DNA from 4 places in the Actinomadura miaoliensis genome. Region 2 is predicted to be linked to each of the others. Evidence: riboswitches for the same ligand, from Rfam matches in the RefSeq annotation. Region 2 holds a riboswitch; each other region holds the start of a gene.

Region 1 (4,207 bases), on a different contig from region 2:
GCCCTCGCCCATCTTGTGCCACGTGACCGGGCCGCCCTCGCCGCTGTCGCCGAGCACGCGCAGCGCCCGCTCCTCGCCGATGCGCCACTTGGCGGACTTGACGAACTGGAACACCCCGATCGGCCAGCCCTGGTTCCAGGCCCGCAGCGCCAGCCCGAACGCGGCGGTCGACTTGCCCTTGCCGGGCCCGGTGTGCACGATCACCAGCGGCCGGTTGCGGCGCTGCCGCGTCGTCAGCCCGTCGTCGGGCACCTGCTCCGGCTTCCCCTGCGGCATGCCTAGGCTCCCCTTCTCCAGGCGCTGCGGTCGGGCGCCGTCCTGGCGCCCCGGACGACTCCGGCCAGGGACCCGGCGGCCAGGTGCTCCAGCCGGACGACCTCCGCGCCCAGCCGCCCGCCCAGCTCGGCCGCCAGCCCCAGGCGCACCGGCCCCGACTCGCAGTCGACCACGACGGAGGCCACGTCGCCGAGCCGGGCCGCGGCGGCGGCCGGATCGGGGCCGTGGGTGGCGCGGCCGTCGGTCACCACGACCAGCAGCGGACGCCGGGACGGATCGCGCAGCCGCTCGACGCGCAGCACCTCGGCGGCGCGCAGCAGCCCGGCGGTCAGCGGTGTGCGGCCGCCGGTGGGCAGCCGCTCCAGGCGGCGCGCCCCCGCCTCGACCGACGAGGTGGGCGGCAGCACCAGCGTGGCGTCCCGTCCCCGGAAGGTGATCAGGCCCACCTTGTCGCGGCGCTGGTAGGCGTCCAGCAGCAGGCTGAGCACCGCGCCCTTCACCGCGCGCATCCGCTGCCGCGCGGCCATCGACCCGCTGGCGTCGACGACGAACAGCACGAGGTTGCCCTCGCGTCCGTCCCGCACCGCCTCGCGCAGATCCTCGGCCGCGACGACCAGGCCGGGCCCGGTACGGCCGCGGGCGCGCTGGTACGGGGCGGCGGCGCGCAGCGTGGCGGTCAGATGCAGGCCGCGCGAGCCGGGACGGGCGCCGGAGACGCGGCCGTGCGGGCTGCGCGCCTTCGAGCGGCGGCCGGGCGCGCCGGTGCCGGTGCCCGGGACGGTGAACAGGCGCGGCCTGTAGGCGGCGTCGGCGGGCGCGGGCTCGTCCTCGCGCCGCGGACCGGCGCCACCCGAACCGCCCGCACCCGAACCGCCGTCGGCGCCGCCCGCCTCCGGGGTCTCCGGCGACGGTGCATCGGGGGACGTGTCGGGGGACGTGTCGGGCAGCCCGCCACCGCCGGGGCCTCCGGGCGGGGGCGGGCCGTCGCCGTCGGGGGGCTCGGGGGGCCGGTCGTCGTGCTCGTCGAGCACCTCGTCCAGCTTGCGCGTGTCGAGGCCGGGGGCGTCGAACGGGTCGCGGCGGCGCCGGTGCGGCAGGGCCAGCCGCGCCGCCGTGCGCACGTCCTCGGTGCTCACCGCGGTACGGCCGTGCCAGGCGGCCAGCGCGATCGCGGCCCGCGCGGTCACCAGGTCGGCGCGCAGCCCGTCCACCTCGAACGCGGCGCACACGGCCGTGATCTGGCGCAGCGCCGCGTCGGTCAGCTCCACCCCGGGCAGCCGGTCGCGCGCGGCGGCGATCCGGGCGGCCAGCGCGGCCTCCTCGTCGGCCCACGCGGCGGCGAAGGCGGCCGGGGACTCCTCGAAGCGCAGCCGGCGCCGCACCACCTCGGCGCGCTCGTCCGGGTCGCGGGTGGCGGCGACCTCGACGGTGAGCCCGAAGCGGTCCAGCAGCTGCGGGCGCAGCTCGCCCTCTTCCGGGTTCATGGTGCCGACCAGCAGGAACCGCGCCGCGTGCCGCACCGACACGCCCTCGCGCTCGACGTACGACTCGCCCATCGCGGCGGCGTCCAGCAACAGGTCGACCAGGTGGTCGTGCAGCAGGTTCACCTCGTCGACGTACAGCACCCCGCGGTGCGCGGCGGCGAGCAGGCCCGGCTCGAACGCCTTCACGCCCTCGGTGAGCGCCCGTTCGATGTCGAGCGAGCCGGTGAGCCGGTCCTCGGACGCGCCGACGGGCAGCTCCACCAGGCGGGCGGGCCGTCGCCGCGCGTCGTGCCCGGTGTGCGGGCCGTCGGGGCAGCCGGGGTCGGGGGCGTCGGGGTCGCAGGAGAACCGGCAGCCGTCCACCACCCGCACCGGCGGCAGCAACCCGGCGAGCGCCCGCACGATCGTCGACTTGGCGGTGCCCTTCTCGCCGCGCACCAGCACCCCGCCCACACCCGGCGACACCGCGTTGACCAGCAGCGCGAGCTTGAGATCGGTCATCCCGACGACGGCGGAGAAGGGGTAGCGGTGAGTGTGGGGGGTGCGGGGGGTCGTCCCCCCATCGGCGGCCGGGCGGCTCATCGGCCCATCAGACGGGGCATGCCTCATCATCCTTCCCCTCGGGTGTCCACGCCCGTGGCGGTCAGCTGCGACGGCCGGAGTCTCCTGGCTCCCGGATCGACGTTCCGGCACCGGTCCCGGTCAGGGACGGCACCGCTCCCCCGGCCTTCCAGCGTCGCCGCCGTGGCCTTGCGCGGGGGGAGAACTCCCCGGTCACAGTTGCGGGCACAGCCCCGGATTCACACCGGGTTCCTCCGCGTCCGTCGACTGCACAGCATGACATACCACCCGGAACCACCCAAGCGGCGACCACGTGAAATGCCCAACGTCCGGTCGCGGGACGGCCGGGGCGTCAGGGGGCCGGGGCGTCAGGCGACACGGGTGGGCACGACGAACCACACCGCCTTGCCCGGCACGGGCGTCCCCAGACGCGACAGCGTGTGCAGCAGCCCCCAGCGGCCCTGCGACATCTCGGCGACGATGCTCAGGCCCCGGCCGCAGTCACCGGACGTCCACGAATAGCCGGGCAGCCGGGCGTCGACGAAGGCGTCGAACACCGCGCAGCGGACCTCCGCGGGGGGCCGCGCGTCGTCATCGACCGCCAGCCACAATTCATGCGGGCCGTAATCGGCGGCGTGCTGGTAGGCGTTGGTGGCCAGCTCGCTCACCATCAGCTTGGCGTCGGCGATCGGGTCGCGGGGCACCCCCAGCTCGGCGAGCGCGTCGGCCAGCAGCGTCCTGGCATGGCGGGCGCACGCCGGGCCGCGCGGCAGGGACCAGGCCCAGCCCGCGCGGATGCCGGGCTCCTCGGTCGGCACCGCGCGCGGCGGCGAGGTGTCATGGATGAGTTCTGACGAGCTGTGCACGGGCCCTCCCCGCGATCGAAAGGTCTCGGCCGACTACGCGGTCATCAATCGTCCCGTTACTGTGGGTCCCCCTGTGGTTACACTTCCATGAGCCTCGCGTGAGAATCTCATTTGCGCAACACCGTTGGCGAGATTGCCCTTACCGGCTTCGGCAATCGCGTTGAGAGGTGCCGACCGAAACGACAGACTCTGCCCTCATGACATATCGGCCGACCGTACGAGGTCGTCGCCTGGCCCGGGAACTGCGCCGGCTGCGCGAGGAACTGGGCCTGACGTTGCAGGACGTGGCGGACCGGCTCGACTGGTCCCGGGCCACGGTGTCGCGGGTGGAGACGGGGCAGACCCGGCCGAAGGTCGGCGACGTCGCCCGGATGCTGGAGTTGTACGGGGTGCCCAGCCCCGACCGGGACGCCCTGATGACGCTGGCGCGCGAGGCGGGCCAGCGCGGCTGGTGGACCGCTTACGCCGACGTTTTCGCCGGAAGTTACGTCGCGCTCGAGGACGAGGCGTCCGACATCCGCACCTGGGACCCGCAGCTGGTGCACGGGCTGCTGCAGACCGAGGAGTACGCCCGCGCGGTGATCACCGCCGGGCGGATGCTGCCCGGGTCCACGGAGATCGAACGCCGCATCGTCGCGCGCAAGGTACGGCAAAAGTTGCTCGAACGGCCGAACGCGCCGCTGCTGCACGTGGTGCTGGACGAGGCGGTGCTGCACCGGCCGATCGGCGGGGCTCCGGTGATGAACGCCCAGCTCAGGGCACTGGCCGTGATGGCGGAACGACCCCGCGTGACGGTGCAGGTGCTGCCGTACGGCGCGGGCGAGCACGCGGGGCTCGACGGGCGGTTCACGATCCTTTCCTTTCCGGACCCGGCAGACCCCGATATCGCCTACGTCGAAGGCACCATGGGTGACGTTTACGTCGAAAGCGCAGAGGAAACAGGCGTACACAGGCGTCGCTTCGATCGCATCGTCGAGGCGGCGTTGTCCCCCGAGGATTCCGCGCACCTCATCGTCGAGG
Region 2 (4,207 bases):
CCTCCCGCCAGGACAGCTTGATGAGCCGGTTCTTGGCGTCCTCGGCGACCTCCGGGTCGGTGACGACGTCGTAGCGGGCGGCGACGATCTGGCTGCGGGAGGCGAAGTCGCGGCGGCCGCCGGTGACGGCGTGGGCGATGAAGCCGAAGACCGCCCCGAACACCGCGCCGATGACGATGCCGCCGACCAGCAGCGACGGCACGGCGCCGTGGTTCCTGGTGAACAGGGTCAGCAGCAGCCCCATGAGCAGGCCGAACCAGGCGCCGCTGCCCGCTCCGGCCAGGGCGGCGCGGCCCTTGGTGAGACGGCCGAGGACGGTCTCGACCATCTTCAGGTCGGAGCCGATGATGGCCGTCCGCTCCACCGGGAACTTCTCGTCCGACAGGAAGTCGACCGCCCGCTGGGCTTCCGCGTAGGTGCTGTAGGACCCGACGACCGGCCGGTCGGTGTTCGGTATCGGTTGCGTGTTCATGTGCGTCCGTCCTCGTATCCGCGGTGTTGCCGCATGCACTACCCACGGCCACGCGGGGCGCACCTGCCGAAGGTCCCGACGTCCCCGGCGATCAGCGGGGGTGGGCCTGGGACGGGGCGCCGGCGGGCTGGGAGCCGAAGGCGGTCAGGAAGCGGTCGCGGAACTCGTTCATCGGCCAGACGGGGGACCGCGGGGCGGGTTTGAGGCCGTCCTGCCAGCCCCAGCCGGAGATCTGGTCCAGCACCTTGGCGTCGCGGGCGACGATGGTGATCGGGACGTCCCGGCTCGCGCCCTCGCCCGTGATCACCGGGGCGGGCTGGTGGTCGCCGAGGAAGACCAGCACGAGATCGTCGTCGCCGTAGGTCTCCACGTAGGAGATGAGGGTGTTCAGCGTGTACTCGATGGACTTGCGGTACTCGCCCCGGATGCGGTCGTTGGGCGGCCACTGGGCCTTCTTCAGGCTCATCCCGCCCTGGCCGTTGAAGATCGACCCGTCGCCGACCTGGTTCCAGTCGACGAGGCGGGGGACGGCGGCCCAGGGCGCGTGGCTGGACACCAGCGCGGTCTCGGCCATGACGGGCGTGTCCCGGTCCCTGCGTTCGCGTTCGACGCGCTGGAAGAACGACAGGGTGTACTGGTCGGGCATGGTGGCGTACGCCCAGCGCGGCCCCCGGTACCCCAGGGTGCGGTTGTCGTAGACCTGGTCGTAGCCGAAGAACCGGCCCTCCGGCCAGGCCCGGATGATGGCGGGCATGAGGCCGACCGTCCGCCACCCGGCCCGGCCGAAGGCGCGGTTGAGCGTCAGCCGGTCGCCGGCGACGAGGTTGCGGTACCGCTGCTGGTTGTCGATCCACAGGCCGGACAGCAGCGTGGCGTGGGCCAGCCAGCTTCCCCCGCCCACCGTGGAGGAGGTGAGCCAGGCGCTGCGCGCCCCGAACCCGGCCTTGCGCAGGCGCTCGCCGCCGGAGTCGAGCACCGCGCCGACCTGGGCGGAGAACTCCGGGTCCTCGACGGCGTCGCGTCCGTAGCTCTCCACGAAGGCGACCAGCACGTCCTTGCCGCGCAGGCCGGTCAGCAGCCGGTCGCCCGGCGTGGCGCGGAAGCCGTCCACGGCGGCCTGCCGGGCGAACACCTCCTTGTCGTGCAGGCCGCTGCGCACCTTGAGCGCGCGGTTGTAGGCGAGCTTGGCGGTGCCGGAGGACGCGACCGGCACCCCCGGGACGAGCTGCGCGCCGAACACGACGCCCACCGTCCACACCGCCCACAGCACCACGACGGCGCGGGCCGCCCCGGTGTCGTGCCGGGCCGCGACGCCCGCCAGCCGCACCGCCGCCAGCGCCATGACGGCGATCACGCCGACGGCCAGCACCACCGCTCCGGTCAGCACCGCGACGCCGCCGGCCCCGCCGTACTCGCCGGTGAAGAACTCCAGGCCCGCGTCGACGAACGCCCAGTCCAGCACCGGGTCCCACGGCCGGACCAGCACCTGGTAGAAGCCCATGTCGACGACCTTCACGACGAGCAGCGCGCCGAGGGCGGCGCCGCCGAGCCCCGCCGCGATCCGCCGGGCCCGCCCGCGCAGGGCCAGGACGAGGACCACGCCGAGGACGCCCTCGATCGGCACCCGCGCGAACGCGCCGGGCGTGAGCCTGTTCAGGTGGTTGGGCGTGAGCAGGGCGAAGGCGACCAGCAGGAACGCCAGGACGGTGACCGTCCGCGACCAGACGCGGTGCCGGCGCAGCATGGCGAACGCGCCCCGCTCGCGGGACGGGGCGCCTTCCGGCGTCGTCGCGTCGCCGTCCGCCGTCGCCGTCTCCCGAGGGGAAGGCGTGAAGAGAGACACGAGGGGGTCCTCCCATACGCAGCCTGCTGACCACTGTCGCGCATGCCGGCTCGCAGGGAAGGCCGGTCCGCGCTGCCCACCCTGTGTACGGCGGCTCTGGGGCGCCGGTTCAGTCACGGCTACGATGGCGGCCGACGGTAGGGGAGGAACCCGGTGCGAATCCGGGGCTGTCCCGCAACTGTGACCGGGGAGTCCGCCTCCACACAGGGCCACGGCGTACGCGCTGGAAGGCCGGGGGCCGTGACGTCGATCCGGGAGCCAGGAGACTCCGCGCCGTCGTGACCTCGTCACCGAGCCGGGGCGCGGACCCCGGAGGAGGCCCTGCCGATGCGTGTTCTGCTGCTGTCCACCGCCGACACCGAACTGCTCGCCGCCCGCGCGGCCGACGCGGGCTACGTGACGGCCAACCCGGTGCGGCTCGCCGCCGAGGAGGTCGACCGGCTCGCCGAGGGCGCCGACGTCGTCGTCGTGCGGCTGCTGGGCGGGCGCAAGACCTGGCCGGAGGGCGTCGAGCGGCTGCGCCGCGGCGGCCTGCCCGTGGTGTTCCTCGGCGGCGAGGCCGATCCGGACGCCGAGCTGATGGGCCTGTCCACCGTCCCCGCCGGGGTGGCGGCCGAGGCGCTGGGCTACCTGCGCGAGGGCGGCGTCGCCAACCTCAGGGAGCTGGCGCGCTTCCTGTCGGACACCGTGCTGCTGACGGGGGAGGGCTTCGCGCCGCCGGTCGCGATGCCGTCGTACGGGGTGCACGGGTCGTACGGGCTCGACCCGGCCCGTCCCACGGTCGGCGTCGTCTTCTACCGCGCGCACGAACTGTCGGGCAACACCGCGTTCGTCGACGTGCTGTGCCGGAAGATCGAGGAGAAGGGCGGCAACGCGCTGCCGGTGTTCTGCGGGTCGCTGCGCGGCGCCGACGCCGGCCTGCTCGACCTGCTCAAGCAGGCCGACGCGCTGGTCGCCACCGTGCTGGCGGCGGGCGGGACGGTCGCGTCGCAGGCCAGTGCGGGCGGCGACGAGGAATCGTGGGACGCGGGCGCGCTGGCGACCCTGGACGTGCCCGTCGTGCAGGGCCTGTGCCTGACCACGCCCCGCGCCGCCTGGCAGGAGTCGGATGGGGCGCTGTCGCCGATGGACGCGGCCATGCAGGTCGCCATCCCCGAGTTCGACGGGCGCCTGATCTCCGTGCCGTTCTCCTTCAAGGAGGAGGGCCCCGACGGCGTCCCGGTCTACGTGGCCGACGAGGAGCGGGCCGCGCGCGTCGCCGGGATCGCCGTGCGGCACGCGCGGCTGCGGCACGTGCCGAACGAACGCAAACGCGTCGCGATCGTGCTGTCGTCGTACCCCACCAAGCACTCGCGGGTCGGCAACGCCGTCGGGCTCGACACGCCCACCTCGGCCGTGCGGCTGCTGCGCGACATGGCCGCCGCGGGCTACCGGCTGGGCGACGACGGCACGTACTGGAGCGACCCCGACACCGGCGACGCGCTCATCCACGCGCTGATCGCGGCGGGCGGCCACGACGTGGAGTGGCTCACCGAGGAGCAGCTGCGCAACGCCCCGGCGCGGGTGCCCCTCGACGCCTACCGCCGCTGGTTCGAGGCGCTGCCGGAACCGCTGCGCGAACGCGTCCGCGAGCACTGGGGCGAGCCGCCCGGCGACCTGTACGTGGACGGAGACGACATCGTCCTGGCGTCGCTGCGGTTCGGGAACGTCGTGCTGATGATCCAGCCGCCGCGGGGCTTCGGCGAGAACCCGGTGGCGATCTACCACGACCCGGACCTGCCGCCGTCCCACCACTACCTGGCCGCCTACCGCTGGCTGGACGAGGAGTTCGGCGCCGACGCGGTCGTGCACCTCGGCAAGCACGGCACGCTGGAATGGCTGCCCGGCAAGGG
Region 3 (4,207 bases), on a different contig from region 2:
TCGAACGCCGGGTGGGCGCCCAGTTCCTCGGCCAGGTCCGCGGAGGTGTTGTAGGCGGCCAGCGCGATCTCCTCGGCGATGGCGGTGGACAGCTCCAGCGCCTCGGGCGAGTCGAACGGCAGCCGCAGCGTGAAGAACACGTCCGCCAGGCCCATCACGCCCAGCCCGACCGGACGCCACTCGGTGTTGGTCGCGGCCGCCTCCGGGGTGGGGTAGTAACCGCGGTCGATGGTCCGGTCCAGGAACCGGACGGCCACGCGCACGGTCTCGCGCAGCCGGGCGAAGTCGAAGCCGTCCGGGGTGACGTGGCGGGCCAGGTTCACCGAACCCAGGTTGCAGACGGCGGTCTCGGTGTCACTGGTCACCTGGAGGATCTCGGTGCACAGGTTCGACAGGTGCACCACGTTGCCGGGCTCGGCCGTCTGGTTGCAGGTCCGATTGGCCGGGTCCTTGAAGACCATCCAGCCGTTGCCGGTCTCGGCGAGCGTGCGCATCATGCGGCCGTACAGGCGGCGCGCCGGGACCTGCCGCACGTAACGGCCCTCGGCCTCGGCCCGGCGGTAGGCGGCGTCGAAGTCCTCGCCCCACAGGTCGGTGAGCTCGGGCACCTCCTTGGGGTCGAACAGCGACCAGTCGGCGTCGGCCTCCACCCGCCGCATGAACTCGTCGGGGATCCAGTTGGCCAGGTTCAGGTTGTGGGTGCGGCGCTGGTCCTCACCGGTGTTGTCGCGCAGCTCCAGGAACTCCTCGACGTCGGCGTGCCACGGCTCCAGGTACACGCAGGCCGCGCCCTTGCGGCGGCCGCCCTGGTTGACCGCCGCGACCGAGGCGTCCAGCGTCCGCAGCCACGGGACGATGCCGTTGGAGGTCCCATTGGTCCCGCGGATCAGCGACCCGCGGGAACGGATCCGCGACCAGGAGATCCCGATGCCGCCGGCGTACTTCGACAGCCGCGCGACCTGCCCGTACCGCTCGTAGATCGACTCCAGCTCGTCGCGGGGGGAGTCGAGCAGGAAGCACGACGACAGCTGCGGCCGGCGCGCGCCGGAGTTGAACAGCGTGGGCGAGGACGGCAGGTACTCCAGCCGCGACATCAGCCCGTACAGCCGGCCTGCCTCGGCGACGGTGTCGGCCAGCCCGCACGCCACGCGCATCAGGAAGTGCTGCGGGCGTTCGATGACCTTGCGCGTGTGCGGGTGACGCAGCAGGTAGCGGTCGTAGACCGTCCTCAGTCCGAAGTACTCGAACCGGTCGTCGGCGGTTTCGTCGACGAGCGCGTCCAGCTCGGCGGCGTGCGCGGCGACGAACGCCGCGATCGCGTCGTTGAGCAGGCCCTGCGCGTGCGCGAGACGCACCGAGGAGCTGAACGTGCCGACGCCCTCCCCGGCGGCCTCGTCCCGGATCAGCTCGGCGAGCAGCGCGGCCGCGACCCGGGACTGGCCGGGATCGGCGCCGACCCGCGCGGCGGCCTCCCGGACCGCCAGTTCGCGGTCGTCGACGGTGGCGGAAACAGTCATCTGCTCTCCCTCGGGCGACGCCCTTCGGGCACGCCGGAAGGAGGGCACGACGAACGCGCCCGCCCACCGGCGTTCCCTCGAGGCTCGTGGACCACTTACGGTCGCGGGCAGGTCTTCGGACTCGGGGGCACCCACCACGGACCTACCGGCCGTCGCTTCCCAGGCCGTGCGGCCCAGTGCTCTGTGACGGCTTTCGTTCCCCTTCACCGCTGCGGGGCAGTCCCGGATTCGCACCGGGTTCCCTCTCGCGCCACCCCGTGAGGGGCGGACCCGCAACACCTGGAACTCTACATCTAGTGGCAGGAGTGAATGCAACCTCTAGATGTTGTGGGAGTGTCGCCAGAGACGGCGCGACGGAACGTCCGCGACCCGCGACGCTGCGGCGCCGACCGCCCAGCCGCATGCTCGGGCCGGCGCGGCGGCAGCAGCCCGTGGCCGTCACCAGGTCGGGCAGGCGCGGCGCGGCCCACCGGGCGCCCGAACCGCGGCGCGTCAGCGCGCCCTGGCGACCGTCAGCAGCGCGGCGGCGTCTTCGACGGCTTCCAGGCCGTGCCGGGCGGGCGGCACGATCAGCAGGTCCCCGGTCATGCCCTCCCATGTGGTGTCACCGCTGTGCAGCCGCACCCGACCGCGCAGCACCAGCACCGTCGCCTCACCCGGGTTCTCGTGCTCGGCCAGCGAAGCGCCGGCGCGCAGTGCGATGAGGGTCTGACGCAGGGTGTGCTCGTGGCCGCCGTAGACGGTCTCGGCACTGCGGCCCGCCGGTGACGCCGCCGCGCGTTCCATGTGCTCGCGCACCCGGGCGTCAAGGGAAATCTTCTGCATGAGGTTGCCCTGCCGTTTCCGTGTCAGTAGCGGACGCCGATGCGGCGCCGACGGCGCCCGGCTCGGTGCGATGCGCTGCAACGCGGCTGCGCTAGGAGATGTAGGGCCGCCACAGATACCACAGGGAGGTCGGGGCACTCGGGCCGACGGGCCGACGACGGAGTCGTGCAGGGGGTCGTCAGGAGCCGGCCTCGTCGGTGCGGGCGCCGGCGAGGACGGCGTCCAGCAGCCCCGGATAGCGGGCGTCCAGGTCTTCCCGGCGCAGGGTCAGCAGGTTCTCCCGGCCTGAGGGCTCCTGGATGATCACGCCGCCCTCGCGGAGCACGCGCCAGTGGTGGGTCATCGTCGACTTGGCCGTGATGCCCAGCTCGGCCAGCACGCTGCCGCAGTTGTGCTCACCGCCGCCGTCCAGCACACGGACGGCGGCCAGCCGCACCGGGTGGCCCAGTGCCGACAGCACCGCGTCGATGCGGATCTGGTCGCGGTCCGGATGACGGTACCTCATTGTCCCATCGTACGTTGATAGTCGAACAATCGCCCGGATTCCCTTGCCTCACCATACGAATGTACGTAATTATTCGTACGGTCGTACTCGTCGGCGGGCTCGTCCGCCGGCCCGTTTCCCTCCAGACCCCGAAGGGTGTCCTCTGGCATGTCCGCTGTTCCGAGGCCGGCCGCAGGCCGGCGACTGGGCTGGATCCTGACCCTGCTGGCGCTCGCGCAAGTGGTCTACTCGCTGGACCTCAACATCGTGTTCGTCGCGCTCCCCGAGATCGGCGCGGAGCTGGGCTTCCCCGGCCAGACCCAGCAGTTGGTGGTCAGCGCCTACGTGGTGTTCGCCGGCGGGTTCCTCCTGTTCGGCGGCCGTGCGGCCGACCTGCTGGGCCGCCGCCGCGTCTTCGTGTTCGCCCTTGCCCTCTATGCCGTCTCGTCGCTGGCCGGCGGCCTCGCGCCGTCACCCGCCACGATCGTCGTGGCGCGGGCGGTGCAGGGGATCGGCGGCGCCCTGCTGCTGCCGTCCACCCTGTCACTGATCAACACGTTGTTCGCCGAGGGGCCGCAGCGCAACCGGGCGCTGGCGGTCTGGGGTGGCGCGGGTGCGAGCGGCCTGACCATCGGGGCGCTGCTCGGCGGTGTGCTGACCGAGCACTTCGGCTGGCCCGCCGTCTTCTACGTCAACGTGCCGCTGGCCGCTCTCGTGGCGCTGGCCGCGTTGGCGGTGATCCCGCCCGACCCGGCCGGCAGGCAGCGGCGGCGGTTCGACCTGCCCGGCTCGCTGACCGTCACCGCGGGTGCCACGCTGCTGGTGTTCGCCCTGGTCCAGGGGCCCGAGCAGGGCTGGACGAGTCCGCTGGTGATCGGCGCGTTCGTGCTGGCCGCCGGGCTGCTGGCGGCGTTCGCGGCCATCGAGGGGCGCAGCGCCGATCCGCTCATGCCGTTCCGGCTGTTCCGCAACCGCAGCCTGACCGGCGGCATGATCATCACGTTCATCTACATGGCGACATTCGGCGTGCTGCCCTACTTCCTGACCGTGCTCATGCAGAGCGTGCACGGCTACAGCGCGCTGCAGACCGGACTGGCCTTCCTGGTCCCCTCACTGGCGATCGCCACCGGCACACAACTCGGCGAGCGGCTGACCACCCGGATCGGCCTGCGCACGACACTGCTGATCGGCTTCGCGATCGGGGTCGTCGGCACGGCCGGCATGGCGATCGGCTTCGACACCGATGCCGGCTACGGACGGCTGGTGCCCGGGCTCATCGTCTCCGGCGTCGGCCAGGGCATCGTCTGGACGGCGATGTGGATCGCCGCCGCGACCGGCACCGCCGCCCACGAGCAGGGCGTCGCCAACGGCATCGCCTCCA
Region 4 (4,207 bases), on a different contig from region 2:
GGCCGACAGCACCTCGGCCGTCGCGACCCCGGCCAGCACGAGCCGGACCGTCGTCATGCGCCCGCCCGAGCGAGCCAGCAGGTACACCGCGACTAGGGCCGTCAACGCCCCCGCGAACGCCGCCACCGGCAGCGAGAACACGCCCAGCAACGTCACGTTGAACACCACGACCAGTACCGCGCCGACCGCCGCGCCCGAGGAGATCCCCAGCAGCATCGGGTCGGCCAGCGGGTTGCGCACGAGCGCCTGCAACGCCATCCCGCACACCGCCAGCCCGGCCCCGACCGCCCCGGCCAGCAGCACCCTCGGCAGCCGGACGTCGATGACGATCGTCTCGCGCACCGGTGTCCAGCCGGGATCGGCCAGCGCCGGATGCAACCGGTGCAGCAGGATGCCCCACACCTGACCGGCCGGAATGTTGATGGAGCCGATCGCGATCCCGGCCGTGGCCGCCGCCACCACCAGGCCGCCGAGCACGACCAGCACCAGCGCGTATGGCACCCGCGTCCGCCGGACGACCGACCTCTGTCCACCGCCTGCGGCCTGTGCGTCACCGGCCTCCCGCGCGGCGTGCGTCACCGGAAGCGGTCCGGGTGCAGTTGCCGGGCCAGCGACTCCACCGCCGACGGTACGCGTACGCCCAGCACGGTCGACGACAGCGGCAGCACCGCGAACCGCCGGTTCCTGATCGCCGGTACGTCCTTCAGCGCGGGGTTGTTCAGCAGGAACCGTTTCTTGTCGGCGACCGGCCGGTCGCCGTAGTCGTAGATGACGATCACTTCGGGGGCGCGGTCGGCCACCTGTTCGAAGGAGACGTCGCCGAACGTCTTGTCCAGGTCGGCGAACAGGTTCACGCCGCCGGCCCGCCGGATGATCTCGTTGCCGATGCCCGCGCCGCCGGCGGTGAAGGCGGTCCTGTCACCGCTGTCGTAGACGAAGACCTTGACCGGGGCGACCCCGGCGACCTCGGCCCTGACGGCGTCCAGCGTGCGGTGCAGTCCGGCGATCCGCTCCTCGGCCCGCTCCGGCACACCGAAGATCTTCGCGATGTTGCGGATCTCGGTGTCCATGGTGTCCACGGTCACCGGCCCGGACGCGCAGCCCTCGACGTTGAGGTAGGAGTTGATCCCGGCCTTGGCGAGGGCGTCGCGGCCGCGTCCCTCCTTGGCGTCGTAGGTGCCGGCGAAGCCCCCGTAGACGAAGTCCGGCTCGGCAGCGAGCAGCGTCTCGAAGGACGGATACTCCTTCGACATCACCTTGATGGAGTCGTAGGCCGCCCGGTACTCCGGCAGGATCTCGTCATCGAGGTATCCGGTGGCCACCATCGACTTCTGCAGCCCCAGCGCCAGCATGACCTCGGTCGCGTGCTGGTTCAGCGACACCGCACGTCGCGGGGGACGCAGGTAGGTGGTCTTCATCCCGCAGTTGGTCATCGTCACCGGGAACCCCGGCGCCGCCTCCCCGCCGGAGGCGCCACCGGTGCCGGTCGCCGAACCGCCACAGGCGGCGACCAGCGACACCGACGCCAGCACCCACGCGAGCAGCCACCGAGCGCTGCGCGTCATCGGGACCAGGCCCCCTCGGCGCAGGCGCGGCACAACGCCGTCACCAAGCTGAGAAGAGCACGACGGACAGGAACCGGCGTCGAGCCGGCCATGCGTGAACGCACGCGAGCACCCTCTCCTCCCTGGGGAAATCCGCCCCAGCTCCAACGAGGAGGCGACGAGGTGAGTCTCCTGGCTCTCGGGTCGATGCTCGCTCCGGCCTTCCCACCCGCAACGCGGGCAGTGGCGTCATCGGAGTCCGCTCGCCGATCACAGTGGCGGGACCGCGCCGGATTCGCACCGGCTTCCTCGTTCCGCCGTCGCCTACCCCCACATACTGCCATGACTTCAACGGCCGGTGTCGGCGGCTCGTTCAGCGGGACGCGGGGTCCCGCCGGGTGGCCTCCAGCAGGCGCCGGGTCTCGGGGTGCTGGGCGGTGTCGAGAGCGGTGGCGGGGAGGTCGTCGACGACGCGGCCCCGATGCAGGGTGATGACGCGGTCGGCGACGCGGCGGGCGACGCGCAGGTCGTGGGTGACCAGAACGATGGTCAGGCCGTGATCGCGGCGCAGGTCGGTGAGCAGCCGCAGGATGCGCTCCTGCGCCAGGACGTCCAGGCCGCTGGTGGGTTCGTCGGCGAGCAGGACGTGCGGGCGCTGGGCGAGGGCGCGGGCGATGGCGACGCGCTGGCATTCGCCACCGGACAGGGTGGCGGGGCGACGTGCGGCCAGGGCGGGGTCGAGGCCGACGTAGCGCAGCAGGTCGTCGTCGTAAGGGCCGGCTTGGGCGATCACCTGGCGGACGGTGTGGCGGGGGTCGAAGGACGCGAGCGGGTCCTGGAAGATCAGTCCGGTGCGGCGCCGGACGGCGCGTCGTCCACGGCCGGGCAGGGCCCACACGTCACGGCCGTCGCGCAGGACGGTCCCGTGGTCGGGGCGGTCGAGCGCGGCGAGGGCGCCGATGAGGGTGGACTTGCCGGAGCCGCTGCGGCCGACGATGGCCACGGCCTCGCCGGGGGCGATGTCGAGGTCGACGTCGTCCAGCGCGACGGTGCGGCGCCGGCGTGACCGCAGTACCCGCCGCACGCCTTGGAGGGCGAGGCCGCCTTCGGTGGAGGGCTCGGCCGCCGGTGGGACGGGACGCGGCGCAGGGGCCGCTTCGGCGGCTTCGAGCAACCGGCGGGTGAGGTCGGTGCGGGGAGCGGCGAAGATCTTGGGGGCCGGGCCGTGTTCGAGGACGCGGCCGTGGTGGAGGACGGCGATGTCGTCGGCCCAGCGGGCGGCGGCGGCCAGGTCGTGGGTGATGAGCAGGACGGCGCGGTCGCGGGCCTGGGCGCGCACCAGGTCCAGGACGCCGGCCTGGGTGACGGGGTCCAGGGCGGTGGTGATCTCATCGGCGATGAGCACGGGGGGCCGGTGGACGGTGGCCAGGGCGAGGGCGACGCGCTGTGCCTGGCCGCCGGACAGCTCGAACGGGTGGGCGGCGGCCAGGGCCGGGTCCAGGTCGACGCGGGCCAGTGCCTCGTCGGGGTCGCCGGTCCGGTGAGCGCGTACGGTCTCGGTGAGGTGCCGCCGCACGGTGATGGTGGGGTTGAGCGAGGCCAGGGCGTTCTGGAACGCGTATCCCACGTCGCGGCCGGGCACAGGAGGCCGGCCGTCGACCAGCACGGTGCCCCGGTAGGGGTGCAGCCCGGCGATGGCGCGTGCGGTGAGGGTCTTGCCGCTGCCGCTCGGCCCGACCAGCGCCAGCACGCGGCCGGTGGGCACGGTGAGGTCGACGCCGTGCACGACACGGCGGCCGGGGACCTCGACGGTGAGTCCGGTGACGGCGAGTCCCCGGTGCTCGGCTGTGGAGGTCACCAGGTCCTGCCTTCCTCCGGGCCGGCGATGGCGCCGGCGATGACGTTGACGGCGATGATGGTGGCCACGACGGCGGCGGCCGGGATGGCGACGGTGTACCACTCGCCGGTGAGAAGGTGGGACTGGGCCTCGGTGAGCAGGTTGCCCCAGCTGGGCCGGTTGGGCGGGATGCCCAGGCCGAGGAAGCTGAGGGTGGATTCGGTGAGGATGGCGTGCCCGACCTCGAACGCGGCGACGGAGGCGACCGGGGGCAGCGCGCCGGGCAGCAGGTGCCGCCACAGCACCTGCCATCGGGACAGGCCGAGGGCGTAGGCGGCGCGGACGTACAGGCGCCGGCGGCGGGTGCGCAGCTCGGCGCGGACGATCAGGGCGACCGGCATCCAGCTCGTCAGCGCGATCGCCGCGATCACCAGGCCCATGGACGGCCCGGCGACGGCGGCCAGGGCCAGCACGATGACCAGCAGCGGCAGCGCCAGCAGCACGTCGGCGATCCGCGCGATCAGCCCGTCCAGCCAGCGCGGGGCGATGGCCGCCAGGCCGCCGACCAGCATGCCGAGCCCGACGGTGACCGCCGCGGCGGCCAGCCCGACCAGCAGGGAGGTGCGGGCGCCGTAGAGCATGCGGGCCAGCAGGTCGCGGCCGAGCAGGTCGGTGCCCAGCGGGTGACCGGCCGAGCCGGGCGGCAACGAGGTCGCGGACGTGTCGGTGGCCACCGGGTCGAGTGGGGTGAGCGACGGCGCCAGTACGGCCGCCAGCCCCATCACGGCCAGCACCGCGACCGCGACGAGCAACGCCGGACGCCGCG

The links. Region 2 has a riboswitch for cobalamin ahead of cobN (cobaltochelatase subunit CobN). Riboswitches for the same ligand answer to the same signal wherever they lie in the genome.
Region 1: another riboswitch for cobalamin. It lies ahead of ABD811_RS26065 (putative cobaltochelatase); the one in region 2 lies ahead of cobN (cobaltochelatase subunit CobN).
Region 3: another riboswitch for cobalamin. It lies ahead of ABD811_RS06010 (ribonucleoside-diphosphate reductase subunit alpha); the one in region 2 lies ahead of cobN (cobaltochelatase subunit CobN).
Region 4: another riboswitch for cobalamin. It lies ahead of ABD811_RS02045 (ABC transporter substrate-binding protein); the one in region 2 lies ahead of cobN (cobaltochelatase subunit CobN).

The regions. Positions count from the first base shown of each region.
Region 1 is NZ_BAAAZG010000039.1:128,501-132,707, forward strand. It holds gene cobO (cob(I)yrinic acid a,c-diamide adenosyltransferase) at 1-276, opposite strand, end outside; gene ABD811_RS26065 (putative cobaltochelatase) at 279-2,261, opposite strand; cobalamin riboswitch at 2,421-2,575, opposite strand; gene ABD811_RS26070 (ATP-binding protein) at 2,690-3,187, opposite strand; gene ABD811_RS26075 (helix-turn-helix domain-containing protein) at 3,355-4,207, shown strand, end outside.
Region 2 is NZ_BAAAZG010000037.1:8,700-12,906, reverse strand. It holds gene ABD811_RS24600 (YflT domain-containing protein) at 1-472, opposite strand, end outside; gene ABD811_RS24595 (alkaline phosphatase family protein) at 564-2,315, opposite strand; cobalamin riboswitch at 2,459-2,584, shown strand; gene cobN (cobaltochelatase subunit CobN) at 2,643-4,207, shown strand, end outside.
Region 3 is NZ_BAAAZG010000002.1:330,214-334,420, forward strand. It holds gene ABD811_RS06010 (ribonucleoside-diphosphate reductase subunit alpha) at 1-1,517, opposite strand, end outside; cobalamin riboswitch at 1,607-1,806, opposite strand; gene ABD811_RS06015 (cupin domain-containing protein) at 2,010-2,342, opposite strand; gene ABD811_RS06020 (ArsR/SmtB family transcription factor) at 2,521-2,847, opposite strand; gene ABD811_RS06025 (MFS transporter) at 2,995-4,207, shown strand, end outside.
Region 4 is NZ_BAAAZG010000001.1:430,702-434,908, forward strand. It holds gene ABD811_RS02040 (FecCD family ABC transporter permease) at 1-501, opposite strand, end outside; gene ABD811_RS02045 (ABC transporter substrate-binding protein) at 576-1,565, opposite strand; cobalamin riboswitch at 1,710-1,894, opposite strand; gene ABD811_RS02050 (ABC transporter ATP-binding protein) at 1,918-3,402, opposite strand; gene ABD811_RS02055 (ABC transporter permease) at 3,399-4,207, opposite strand, start outside.